2 regions of the Pedobacter sp. 10L46_2 genome follow, and region 1 is predicted to be linked to the other one. Evidence: riboswitches for the same ligand, from Rfam matches in the RefSeq annotation. Region 1 holds a riboswitch; the other holds the start of a gene.
The links. Region 1 has a riboswitch for cobalamin ahead of AC1DDX_RS14815 (TonB-dependent receptor). Riboswitches for the same ligand answer to the same signal wherever they lie in the genome.
Positions count from the first base shown of each region.

Region 2: it holds a riboswitch for cobalamin, as region 1 does, so the genes downstream of both, metE (5-methyltetrahydropteroyltriglutamate--homocysteine S-methyltransferase) here and AC1DDX_RS14815 (TonB-dependent receptor) in region 1, are expected to answer to the same signal.

Region 1 covers NZ_JBFTIZ010000128.1:6,527-13,446, reverse strand. Annotated here, with positions in the region: gene AC1DDX_RS14835 (family 43 glycosylhydrolase) at 1-1,073, opposite strand, end outside; gene AC1DDX_RS14830 (polyphosphate kinase 2 family protein) at 1,252-2,133, shown strand; gene AC1DDX_RS14825 (serine hydrolase) at 2,134-3,231, opposite strand; gene AC1DDX_RS14820 (helix-turn-helix transcriptional regulator) at 3,328-4,011, shown strand; cobalamin riboswitch at 4,049-4,255, shown strand; gene AC1DDX_RS14815 (TonB-dependent receptor) at 4,353-6,413, shown strand; gene AC1DDX_RS14810 (YncE family protein) at 6,419-6,920, shown strand, end outside.
Region 2 covers NZ_JBFTIZ010000090.1:420-7,339, forward strand. Annotated here, with positions in the region: gene metE (5-methyltetrahydropteroyltriglutamate--homocysteine S-methyltransferase) at 30-2,348, opposite strand; cobalamin riboswitch at 2,567-2,757, opposite strand; gene AC1DDX_RS11995 (SCO family protein) at 2,861-3,514, shown strand; gene AC1DDX_RS12000 (c-type cytochrome) at 3,517-3,939, shown strand; gene AC1DDX_RS12005 (glycoside hydrolase family 32 protein) at 4,018-5,667, opposite strand; gene AC1DDX_RS12010 (RagB/SusD family nutrient uptake outer membrane protein) at 5,724-6,920, opposite strand, start outside.

The sequences.
Region 1 (6,920 bases):
CCCTTGCTGCCTGTTGCAAGCGAAAGCGTAACCTCATTCTTACAGACCATCGGAAGTATAGATCCATCCTCGGCAAAGTTTAAAGGTGCCCAGTAAAAATTAGCAAGAGATTCATTTTTTGCAGCATTATTCCATAGGTCACTTCCGTAGAGGTAGATCATGCCCGAAGTTAATTTTATCGGCGAAACAAATGATGGTTGGCCTCCGCAAGAATTATTACTGATCTGAATTCCTTCAGACCATGGGCCTAACGGTGTTTTGGCCGTTCGGTAAGAAGTACCGGTTCCAGCGCAATAGCCACAGTTAGGGTCTGAATAAGTAAGGTAATAAATCCCCTTTCTTTCAAATAAAGAAGGAGCTTCTGTTTGCCCCGGTGTAATCGCTTTGGTAACTGTTCCACTGCCACTTAGGTAATCATCATTCAATTTTTCAATCACTATTGTCCCTTTTGATCTCCAATCGGTATAGGCGAGGTAGCCGGTCCCGTCTTTATCTACAAAAGTATCATGATCACCATTGTTCAATCCAGCGGCAGGAGCATCTGCGTTCACCGCCAATTTTGGTTCTGCAACTTCAGTAAACGGACCTGCTGGGTTTTTACTGGTAAATACCCGAAATCCTGAAACATTGTCGTAAACATTAATCCATAGTACATATAAAGAAGTCTTTTTGTTAAAAATTACATGCGGGCGAAAACAGCCATAAGTGCTTCCATTACACCTCGACTGCCACAGTGGAGTCTTTGCATCAAATAAAAAACCTTTGTCTGTCCAATGCACCATGTCTGTCGAAGTATAGGTTTTAAATCCACAAAAAGGTGCTTCTTTTTTACCCCACTGAAAACCGCACCCATAACTTGTGCCATACAGGTAATAAACACCTTCAAAAAATGCAATCTCTCCATCATGAGCATCAATGGCTTCTCCAACCGTACTAAACCTTGTAACCTGTTCAGAAGCATCATTGAAATTCCGAAAAGTAGCCTTTGTTTGCCCTTGAGCACTTACTGATAACAAGGCGATTGTAAACAGGATTAGCACAGCTAAATTGGATTTTTTGAAGAAGTACTGCATATTACACATGAAACACGATTGTTTAACTATTATCTATAGGAATAAACCAAATTTAAAGATTAAACACTTAAGCAAACTGTCCAATTTGATTAAAGAAATGTACTTTTTGATAAAAATCATCCAGAGGCTGCAGTGCTTTTTCTGAGTTTTATTCTATATTTAGCTAAACATGTAGCTTATGAAAGATGAAATAGAACAGTATTTGGCAGCACCCGGAAAAAAAGTATCCCTTAAAAACTATGATACCCGCTACAGGGGGAATCTGGAGAAAGAAGAAGGAAAGGAAAGGCTGGAAGAGATTAAACTTAAGTTAAATGCTGCTCAGGAAACACTATATGCAGAAAATACGCGCTCTGTATTAATTATTTTTCAGGCGATGGATGCTGCCGGGAAAGATAGCGCCATACAGCATGTAATGTCTGGCTTAAACCCACAGGGTTGCCAGGTCTACAGTTTTAAGGCTCCAAATTCCGAAGAGTACGACCACGATTTTCTATGGCGTCATTGTAAAGCCCTGCCGGAAAAGGGGAGAATAGGAATTCATAACCGTTCCCACTATGAAAACGTCCTCGTTTGCAAAGTACATCCCGAATATGTACTTAATGAAAACATTCCCGGATATCAGGATGTAAAAAAGATAGACAATGCTTTCTGGAAAAAGCGTTATGACAGCATCAGGAATTTTGAACAACACCTAAATGAAAACGGAACAGTTATCATAAAAATCTTTCTGTATGTTTCTAAAGAAGAGCAAAAGCAACGGTTTTTAGATAGAATAAATGATCCGGCAAAGAATTGGAAGTTTGCTTCGGGTGATATCGCAGAACGCAAATTGTGGAAACAATACATGACTGCTTATGAGGAGGCAATAACAGCCACCTCAACAGAAAATGCCCCATGGTATATTATTCCGGCCGATCAGAAATGGTATGCACGATTGGCAATCAGCCATATACTGGCCGAAACATTCAAAAAGCTAAACCTTAAATTCCCGGTTCTGGCAAAAGAAGAAGCAAAGAAACTGGATGATATAAAAGCACAATTATTAGATGAAGAATAGTTAATTATACTTCATCCTGAATTTTTTAAGGTCAGGTACACTTTTACGTTTCCTTTCCAGCTCATGCGCATAAATTGTCCGGCCAAGGTTTTTCATAAAGGGAAAGCATACCGTATCGTATTCGTATTTGTTGTCATTAAAAATGCCGTCCTCATTTGATTGAACAACGGCCGTAAGAAAGAATTCAATATTATTTTTGAAATCTACGAAATACGAATTGTCGATAATGAAACCGTAGGAGTCGCCATATTTATTAAATATCCTGATGTTCGAATCAATTTGAGCATCCTTATCCCTGCCATAGTACAGCATTTTGGCGTATGTTGGCCAAAATTCTTTAGGGTCATAAGCAGGGTAATCACTTTCAGTCGGCAATTTGCTCATATAAGTATAGATCAGTTTGTAATCGGCAGGCGTTAAATTAAACCGCTCCTTAATAGGGAAAGCCTCCGGATATATCAGTTTCCTCATCATCGCCTGCTGATCAGAAATGCTAAAAGCATTCTTATTTTCGAGGTTAAAAGGCTTATTTACCAGTTTATCTGTGCTGTCGAGATAACCCGTACCCATAACTGTATTTGTTAATGAAAGCACATATTCTTTAGGATCGTACTGTTCGGCCTGGCTGTACACCAGTTTATCTCCGTTATAGAATTTAATAGGATTGGTGTGTTTTGCCGTTTCACCCGCATCACCTATAGCCAACCGGTTTAAGATACGGCTGTTGTTAAAACCGTATTTCTTCAATTTGCTGTTAATTTCAGCGCGACCAATAAACTCGAACAATCGGTTAAATGCATCATTATCGCTGGTAAGTAATATCTTTTTGATGTAATGCTCAATAGAAGGCAGTCCATTTTTAGCAGTGCTATCACCCAGGACTTTAGTTTGAGCAGTATATGAACTGTCGGTAATCATGGTGCTTTTGGCGGTAAACCCGGCTATTTTAAGTTCATTTACTTTTTCAAGTGCAAAAATTACGGCTGCCAGTTTAACTGTACTTGCGGGGTAAAAGTACCTGTGGTCGTCCAGGTTATAACTATAGGTTTTAAAAACTGGCGTTAATTTTTGTGCAAATTGACTATAAAATAATGGCAAAATCAATCCCTGTTTTTAGGGATTTTATTACCTCTAATACATTATTACTACGTATATTTAACTGATAATTACAATCTTTATTATTGCTTTCAAAATATGAGTCAAAACGTCCTTATCCAAAGTAAGATTGATGATGCTATAGCTAAAATTTCTGCAATAGCAGAGGAACTGCCTGGCGTTGTTATTTTGCACGACCTTAGGGACTGGTCAGTTGCCTGGATGTCTGAAAGAGGGCTGCAGCAACTTGGCGTTTCTCTGGAGGATATCACCAAAATAACTGCCGAAGAATATTATACCAGGTATTTCAATGGAGATGACGCTAAAGATTATGTTCCTAAAATACTTGGCTTAATAGAGCAAAATAACGATGAGGACCTGTGTACTTTTTTTCAGCAGGTTCGTTTCTCAAATTCAAGCGACTGGAACTGGCATATGTCTAGCGTAAAGGTTTATATCAGGGACGAGGAAAACAAGCCATTGCTTGTCATAACAATCGCTTTACCGATTGATTCGATGCACCACATGACCGTTAAGGCATCTCGGCTGCTCGAAGAGAACAACTTTCTGCGCAACAATTACCACCATTTCACTAAATTAAGTTCCCGGGAACGTGAAATCCTGGGTTTAATGGCATTAGGTAAATCCTCTTCAGAAACAGCAGAAAAGCTTTTTATTTCAACAAGCACCGTCGAAACACATAGAAAAAACATCAAGCAAAAACTCAACACGCACTGTTATTACGAGATCTGCCAATATGCAAGAGCATTCGATTTAATATAGAAAGCTAATCAGGCTTGCTTCAAGGTAATTATTTAAGTACATTTGCAACGCTTTTGGTTCCCGATGTGCTTATTCGGGATTAAAAGGGAATACGGTGTAAATCCGTAACTGTCCCGCAGCTGTAAGCTTCATAACGGTGTTCAAATCAAGGCCACTTTTTCTGATCCTTTAAAAGGGATTAAGGATTGGGAAGGCAGAATAATCGGAAGTAAGTCAGAAGACCTGCCATAAGTGGTAATATTTCATAGCTTTCGGGGATTGAAGCTTGGAGTGAGTGCTTGTTTATTGTATTTCATTTCCTTGATCTAACTGTTTGCTGTGGGTAATAAGCTCACAACAAAATGAAAAGAAGTAAAAACGCTTTTACAGGCGTAAAGTCTATTTTTTTTACTTTTCTGGCTATTATATGGCTGGGCATGTTTATGGCTGTTCAGTCGTTTGCCCAAACCGATTCCATAAAACGCAACACTACAGATTCTGTAAATAAGGTTAATCACCTTAAAGAAGTACAGATCAGGAAAATAAAGATCACCAAGAGACAAACTTCTTCAACACCCTTACAAATATTATCAGGGGCAGAGCTCGAAAAACTAAACAGCCTTTCAGTAGCTGATGCTGTTCGTTTCTTTTCTGGTGTGCAGCTTAAAGATTATGGTGGCATTGGTGGTTTAAAAACCATTAATGTGCGCAGCATGGGCACTAACCACACCGCAGTTTTTTATGATGGCGTGCAATTGGGCAATGCACAAAATGGCCAGGTAGACCTTGGTAAATTCTCATTGGATAATATCGAAGAGATAGAACTTTATAACGGACAAAAAAGCTCCATTTTTCAATCTGCAAAGGGATTTGCCTCAGCCAGCTCACTATATCTTACGTCAAAACAACCGGATTTTCCAGCCGGTAGAACCCAAAAAATTCGTGCATCAGTAAAAGGAGGGTCATTCGGGCTTATAAATCCATCTTTATTGTGGCAAAGTAAAATAAGTAAGAATGTTTACAGCACCTTAAGTGCGGAATATAAAAATGCCAATGGCAAATATAAATTCCGATCTACCAATGGAGTATACGATACTACAGCAGTAAGAAAAGACGGTTACATTGAAACGATGAGGTTGGAACTGGGATTAAACGGAGTATTGCCCGACAGTAGTAAGTGGAAGGTAAAACTATATGGTTATAAAGACAACCAGGGCTTGCCGGGTGCGGTTGTCAACAACGTGTTTGCATTTTCACAACGGATGTGGAATAAGAACTTTTTCGCTCAATCTTCATATGAAAAGAATGTAGGTAAGTACAGTTTGCTGGCAACAGCCAAATATGCAAATGACAATCAACGTTACTTAAATCCGGATATCGTAACAGTTGATGGATTACAGGAAAACAATTTTCATCTACAGGAAATATACGTGTCTCTGGCCAATAAGTTTAAAATTACCAATTACTGGGATGTTGTATTGTCTACAGATTACCAGCGGAATGATTTAAATGCAGACCTCTACCGCTTTTCATATCCCGTAAGAAACACCATCTTAACGGCTTTGGCTACCCAATTTCGCTTTGCTAAATTTGACATTCAGGCCAACTTATTAAGCACCCTTAAGTACGATAAGACTCAAAGCGGACCGGCAGATGAAAATAGAAACGAACTAACACCAACGGTTATGCTCTCATGGCAGCCTTTTAATCAGAAAGAGTTTAGACTGCGTTCGTTCTATAAAAGCATTTTCCGTATGCCAACCTTTAACGACCTCTACTACACCAATTACGGATTTACCGTTTTAAAACCCGAGTATACAAAACAATACGATTTAGGGTTTACTTATATAAAAGGGTACGAGGGTAGGATATTGAGCCAGTTTTCTATACAGGCGGATGCCTATTATAACAAAGTTAAAAACAAAATAGTTGCCGTTCCGGGAAACAGTCAGGCAAGATGGAGTATGCAGAACCTCGGGCTTGTAGAAATCAAGGGGATAGATGTGAACATACAATCTGCATGGCAGCTTACCGATTACATTAACTTTACAACAGGTCTTACCTATACCTATCAAAAGGCAATAGATGCAGATAAAGCCTCAGCAAGCTATAAGGATTTAATTCCTTACACGCCAATTCACAGCGGATCATTTTTAGCAAGTGCAGCGTATAGAAATTTCTCAATGAATTACAGCTTCATTTATACCGGAGAACGTTATAATCAAAGTACAAATAACGTATACAACTATGTACAACCATGGTATACTCATGATTTAGCCTTGCATTGTAACACAAAAATAAATAGCCGGGAAATTCGCCTTACCGCAGAAATCAATAACCTGTTAAATCAGGATTATGAAGTGATTACGAACTTCCCTATGCCCGGTCGCTATTATCGTTTTGGATTAACCTATAACTATTAGCACTTATGAAAAAGAATAAATTACTTAATGCCATTAGTTTAGTACTTCTAATTACTACAGTTGGACTTACGGTATCTTGTCGTAAAGACCTTAAGCCGGTACCTGAGCAACAAGAGAGCCTTTTACCTCCTGATCCATCCGCTCAGGTTAAAGGATTTTATATCGTGAACGAGGGCAATATGAATATGAACAAGGCATCTTTAGATTACCTTGATTATACTACCGGAATTTACAGAAGAAACATTTATAATGAGGTAAACCCCGAAATAGTAAAGGGATTAGGTGACGTTGGTAATGATATAGGGGTTTATGGCTCCAAGCTATATGTAGTAGTTAACGTATCCAATAAAATTGAGGTTTTGGATGTTAAAACCGGTAAACGAATCAAACAAATTAACATCACCAATTGTCGGTATATCACATTTAACCAAGGCAAAGCTTATGTGAGCGCGTATCTTGGTACAGTAGGAGATCCTAATGCACCATTAGGAATTGTAGCCCAAATAG
Region 2 (6,920 bases), on a different contig from region 1:
GGGGCAGGCATAAAACCTGCCCCTTTTTTTTACAAAGTTACGGCTTCTTCCACATATTCCCGCAGTACTTTTGCAGCTGCGACCATTTCTATTAAAGCTTTTTTTGTTTCATCCCAGTGGCGGGTCTTTAAACCGCAGTCAGGATTCACCCAAAGTTGGGCTGCCGGAATAACAGATTTGGCCTTTTCAAGTAGTAAAACCATCTCTTCTTTGCTCGGAACCCTTGGCGAATGGATGTCGTAAACACCCGGACCAATTTCATTTGGATATTTAAAATCAGCAAAGGCATCTAATAATTCCATCTGTGATCTTGAACACTCTATCGTAATTACATCAGCATCCATATCGGCGATGTTCTGAATGATGTCATTAAATTCAGAATAGCACATATGGGTATGAATCTGAGTTTCATCTTCGACCCCACTTGCTGAGATACGGAACGCCCTAACTGCCCAATGCAAATAATTTTGCCAATCGGCCTTACGCAATGGTAAACCTTCGCGGATAGCGGGTTCATCGATCTGTATGATCTTAATCCCTGCCTTTTCAAGATCCACAACCTCATCTCTAATTGCAAGCGCAATCTGTGTACAGGTTTCTGATCTGGGCTGATCATTTCTAACAAATGACCATTGCAAAATAGTTACCGGACCAGTAAGCATTCCCTTAACCCACTTATCACTAAGTGATTGCRCATATGCTGACCACCTAACAGTCATCGGTTTCGGTCGATGCACATCACCATAGATTACTGGTGGTTTTACACATCTGCTACCATAACTCTGCACCCATCCATTTTTAGTAAATGTAAAACCTGCAAGTTGCTCACCAAAGTATTCAACCATATCATTGCGTTCAAACTCGCCGTGTACTAAAACATCAATACCCGATTCTTCCTGAAAACGAATCGTTTCTTCAGTTTCCTTTTCAATTAACGCGTCGTATTCTGCAAGAGTTAAATCGCCCTTTTTATATTTAGCTCTCCAACTTCTTACCTCAGGTGTTTGCGGAAATGACCCTATAGTTGTTGTTGGGAACAAAGGAAGTTTTAATGCCTTATGCTGTGCTTCTTTACGAATTGCGAAAGCATTTTCCCGATTTTCATCTTTAGTAGTTATACCAGCAACTCTTTGTTTTACCGCCTGATTATGGATTAAGGAAGAAGTTTTGCGGTTTTCATTCGCATTAATATTCTCCGCCAGTTTTTCGGCTGCCGCCTCTTCTCCATTAACTAATTGTTTTAAAGTGACAATTTCATCTACCTTTTGCTTAGCAAACGAAAGCCATTGCTTAATCTCTGGGGTTAAAACAGATTCATTTGTTTCCAGTTCAAGATCACATGGTGAGTGTATAAGCGAGCACGATGGGCTAATAATCAATCTTTTAATACCAATATTAGCTTGTGCAGTTTCAATTAAAGCCAATGAGGTTTTAAAATCATTTTTCCAAATGTTTCTACCATCAACAACGCCAACTGATAAAATTAAATTAGAAGGAATAACATCCAAAACAGGTTGTAATTGCTCCGGATTTCGCACAAGATCAATATGCAATGCAGTAACCGGTAACGATGTTGCTAATTCCTTATTGTCTTTTAAAGCTTCAAAATAGGTAGTAAGCAACGTTTTAAGATTAGGAAATTGCTTTTTTATTTCCGCATACACATATTTATAAGCTGCTTTATCTTTATCTGTTAAATCTAAAGAGAGAAAAGGCTCATCAAACTGTACCCATTCAACATGTTGCTCTTCCAGTTTCTTTAAAATATCGATATATACCGGAAGCAGATTTTTAATAAGGTCTATCCTTTCAAACCCGGCTTCCTTTTCTTTACCAAGCAAAAGGTAGGTAACCGGACCAATAATTACAGGTTTGGTTTTAATGCCTAGTCTTTTACTCTCATTATATTCATCTAATATCTTGGTCGAAAACAGTTTAAACTGCTGATCCTTTACAAATTCGGGAACAATATAATGATAGTTAGTGTCAAACCATTTGGTCATTTCCATGGCCGTAATATCCAAGTTGTCTTTCTGATAGCCTCTGGCCATTGCAAAATAAAGGTCTAATTCTGAATTGCCTTTATTTAAAATAACCTCGTGATAACGCTTAGGGATTGCCCCAACTGTTAACGAAAGATCTAATACCTGGTCATAGAATGAAAAGTCGTTACTGGGAACTAAATCAATACCCGCTTGCTTTTGTAATTCCCAATTTTGCTGACGGATGTTTCTTCCAACCTGCACCAGGTTTTGAATTGTTGTTTTGCCCGACCAATACTGCTCGCAGGCTTTTTTGAGTTCTCTGTTGCTACCAATTCGCGGATAGCCTAGATTGTTTGTTAGCATTTTTCTTGCATTTAATTGAAAAAATCAGTTAAAAGCCCTTTGCTGAACTTCGCAATGCAATAGAAATAAAGAAGATTAAGAAAGGAAAAGATGTACTCAAGATGCCGTCATCTCGCACGCAGAGAGAGACCTCCTGACATAAACAAGGGATATCTCCTACCGTCGATATGACGGACGTCAATACATCATACCTGACTTGTGCTTCAAATCGCGAAAGCATTGTCAATTCGGTGAAGGCAGGTCTCCTGACTTGTAACATTTTTACCATCCTTCCCATTCCATAACTGGAACAGTGGATACTCTAAGGGTAAAAACCTTTGTGTTACTTACAGTTGCGCGACAGTTCGTGATTTACACACGATTCCCTATTAATCTACAATTAAGTAAAACCTCTCCGGTTGATGAAGAATTAAAGTAAAGAACTTATAAGCTGCAAACTTACATTTTATTACCCACACATTACATATTAATTTTTGAGTAGTGTACCTTTGCAACATTCTAAAAGCATTATTATGAAATTTAACCGATCCATTTTATCCGCATTTTTATTTGGTAGCATAGTGTTTCTGGCCTCTTGTCAGGATCAAAAAAAGCTTCCTATTTTAGGCCCCAGAGAAGCAGCAACAGTTAAAAATGCAGATGGATCAACCAGCGTTGATACGGTATATAAAACTATACCTGCATTTAGCTTCTTAAATCAGGACAGCACCCTTATTAACAACGATACTTTTAAAGATAAAATTTATATAGCTGATTTCTTTTTCACTTCGTGTACAACTATATGCCCTACCATGCACCGCAGCATGAAAACCATATTCGACAAATACAAAGACAATCCTGATGTGATGTTCCTTTCACACACCATCGATTTTAAATACGATCATCCATCAGTTTTAAAGAAGTATGCGCAAAAACTAGGCGTAGATGGCCCAAAATGGCAATTTGCTTATGGCTCAAAAGACAGCATCTACAAGATCGCGGAAAAGGATTATCTGGTTGCAGTAATTGAAGATAGCACAGCTAAGGAGGGATATGTACACCAGGGTTGGCTAATCTTAATTGATAAGCAAAAACGTATACGTGGAGCTTATGACGGAACTAACCCCGAGCAGGTTGCACAGCTTACCAAAGATATCCCGGTTTTACTAGCAGAAGATAAGAAGTAGTTATGCGTAAATTAATAATAAGCACATTATTTCTGATCACAATTGCTACAATGATCTATTCTTGTCAAAGCTCAGAACAGCTAAAGCAAGACATCTATTATGCAAACGGCCGTGATCTTTACATTAAACATTGCCAAAATTGCCATGGTTCAAAAGGAGAAGGATTAAATGCTTTGGCTCCGCCCCTTACAGATACCGTTTTTCTAAGGGAGAACAAACAAAAAATAGCTTGTTTTATAAAAAATGGCGCATCAGGCCCGATTACTGTAAACGGCAAAAAATACGATGGAAAAATGCCTGATTTTGCTACCCTGGCCAACATAGATATTGCTCAAATAGTTGTTTACATAACCAACACATACGGTAATAAACAAGGAATGTATACTCCAGAGCAAATAGCAGAAGATTTAAAAAACTGTAAGTAAAAGGAGGCTGTAAAATTATGCAATCGTCATTCTGAATTTATTTCAGAATGACGATTGATACACCATTTCTAAATAGAACTATTTCCAGATAGACTTAGCTGAATACACTTCCAGGTTTTTAACATCAATATTGTTCCCCCAGAAATGGAAACCCTCTTTATTATCATCAACCGGTTTTCTTTCCATTGAATAAGAGTAAGCACCACCATCAATAAACACCTCTATAGATGTTCTGTCAACATAAATATCAGCTGTTAGCTCCATGCTGGTCATATCTGCAGGTGAATAGAAAACCCCATTAATTGTATTATTGTTCATATCATAATCAATAATACGCTGACCAAATAAATTAAACCCGGCACTAGTCGCATGCGAAAGCTTAAAGGTAGTTTTAATGCGTATTTTATCAGCGCTATTGAATTCCTTAAGTTTCTGATTTGCATCATCAGATTTTAAACCAGCCCATTGGTTTGTACGTTCAAACAATTGTTCAGTCTCACTTACAGGCAAATTATACAACCTAATTCCATTTTTTGTTGAGTGAAGTTTCAGTTCTGTAGGCAATAACATCATGTTGTTAAAAGCCATACCCGGTTGCGCTACTCTTCCCCAGCCTATCTGAATACGTCTGCCGTCACTTTCAGGGATATTAGAATAGGTTTGAGCCGCATAAATAGACCCTGTTGTATATAAAAGCTTACCTGTTTCAGGAGTAAAAGCTTTTCCATCAAATGAACCAATCATATAAGTACCCGATGCACCATACATCACCCATTTGGTCTTATTTTTATCTCCATCAACTGGCAATTCAAAAAGGTCCGGACATTCCCAAAATCCGGTAACATGACTTTCAAAATTCCACTCCTTTAAGTTTTTAGAAGTATAAATAGAATGACCATCGCGCTCATTTAAAGCCATTACCCAATGTTTACCTGGTTTATACCAGAAAACCTTAGGATCGCGTGTATCTCTACTATTCCATTTCTCCTTAGAGTCTATAACTGGATTTTTTTCATATTTAGTCCAGGTACGGCCTTTGTCCAAGCTGTAAGCAACACATTGAATTTCTCTATCTGCATTGTCGGCAGTATAGAAAGCAACCATTGCAGGTATTTTTCCTTTATTAAAACCTGCAGTATTATCATAATCAATCACAGCAGATCCAGAAAACATAGTACCTAACTTATCAGGATGTAAAGCCACCGCGAGCTCTTCCCAATGTACAAGATCTTTACTCACAGCATGCCCCCACGACATATTTTCCCATTCTCTCTCATAAGGATTGTGCTGATAAAACAAGTGGTATTCACCTTCATAATATATCAATCCATTTGGATCATTAACCCATCCCCTCCTTGTAGTAAAATGAAACTGAGGGCGATTTTTCTCATGATACAAAGAATCCTGACCAGCAATCTTATCGTCCTGATAGATTTTGCTAAGTCCTGTAGCATCACCATCATAGCTTATTTTTATAGTTTTTCCTTTATAAGCAGATACGTCGCTAAAAACCCAGTACTCAGGTTCCCCTGTTGCCAATCTTATTTTAAATGAGCGTTCTTGTTTACCCGCTATTTCAAATGTCATTATTCCCCTATCCTGGCGTTGAGATATAGGTAAGTTGAGGTATTTCTTAGTGATCTTAATAGAAATATCTGCTGCAAAAATTGAGATACTGCAGTACAACATTAGCCCCGTGGTAAGTATGGCTTTTAAAATTGATTTCATCGTTTAGTTATTTAGGTTAAATTGTATGTTTATGTAATAATAATATTTTAAATCCATTACCAACCCTTATTTTGTTGGTATAAGCCTTTGCTAAAATTAACCTGATTTAATGGAATTGGAAAATACTCATCTCTTGCGGCTGTAAATTTAGCGGTAGCCAAATGGTTGGCTCTTGATTTTTCTATGTTAAAATAAGCGTTCATGGTTTGCGCCGCTACGCCCCAGCGTACCAGATCGAAGAAATGATAGCCTTCAGTTGCGAACTCAATCCTTCTTTCAAAGCGAAGCGCCTTTCTGGCATATTCCTGAGTCCATGTACAGTTTACGCCCGGCTGATATAGCTGAACATTATAGTTCGAGGTTGGATTTCCGTTAGCAAGTTTAAGAAGTGCTTTACTTTTTGATGAACGATCCCTTACCTGATTTATCAACGGGTAAGCCTCATCTTGTCTACCAAGTTCTATAAGCGCTTCAGCTTTCCAAAGAAGTACATCTGAATAACGAATAATCTCCCAGTTTTTAGAGCTCGACATAAATGGCGGAATTTTCTGAAAAGAAGCATCACCTGGCAATACCGCCTCTTTTAAACTTGCAAATGCATCATAAACTGCAGGAGCCCTTGCCCAAAATCGTTCAAATATAAAATCTGTTTTATACTTAAAAGGAGCTCCGGGTTTAGCAACAGTATGATCTAAACGAGGATCAAAAGTGCTGGTCTGAAAATCAAGTGACGCTGCAACATCAACATCGTTGTAGGTGCCAAACATTGGCAAACCATTTGCATCAGTTTTAAATGAGTTAATCAAATCATGGCTAGGCACATTAAATCCGCAGCAGCCATAATCCTGGTTCATTGGGTAATTAAGCGCGTGTCCATAGTCAAGCCGCCCCTTAGGTGTTCCATCATCTTTCGAATACTGAATAGCAAACACGGACTCTGGTCCATTTTCGGTTGAAGACAGAAAATTATTAGCAAAATCATCACTTAAATGATATCTGCCGGATGCAATTACCTCATCACATAAAGCATTAACCTCTGTTAATTTTTCAGAGCTTATGGAAGTTACTGTATTGCTTTCGTCCTGAATGTACGCCTGATATAAAAGCGCTTTAGCTAAATAAGCCTTTGCAGTAAATTTATTTGGCCGGCCTTTGTCACTTTGATCTGGTGGAAGCACAGCGGCTGCATCTTTAAAATCTGATGCAATCTTGTCCCACAACTCTTCATTACTTAATGCCCTGTTAGAAACTGT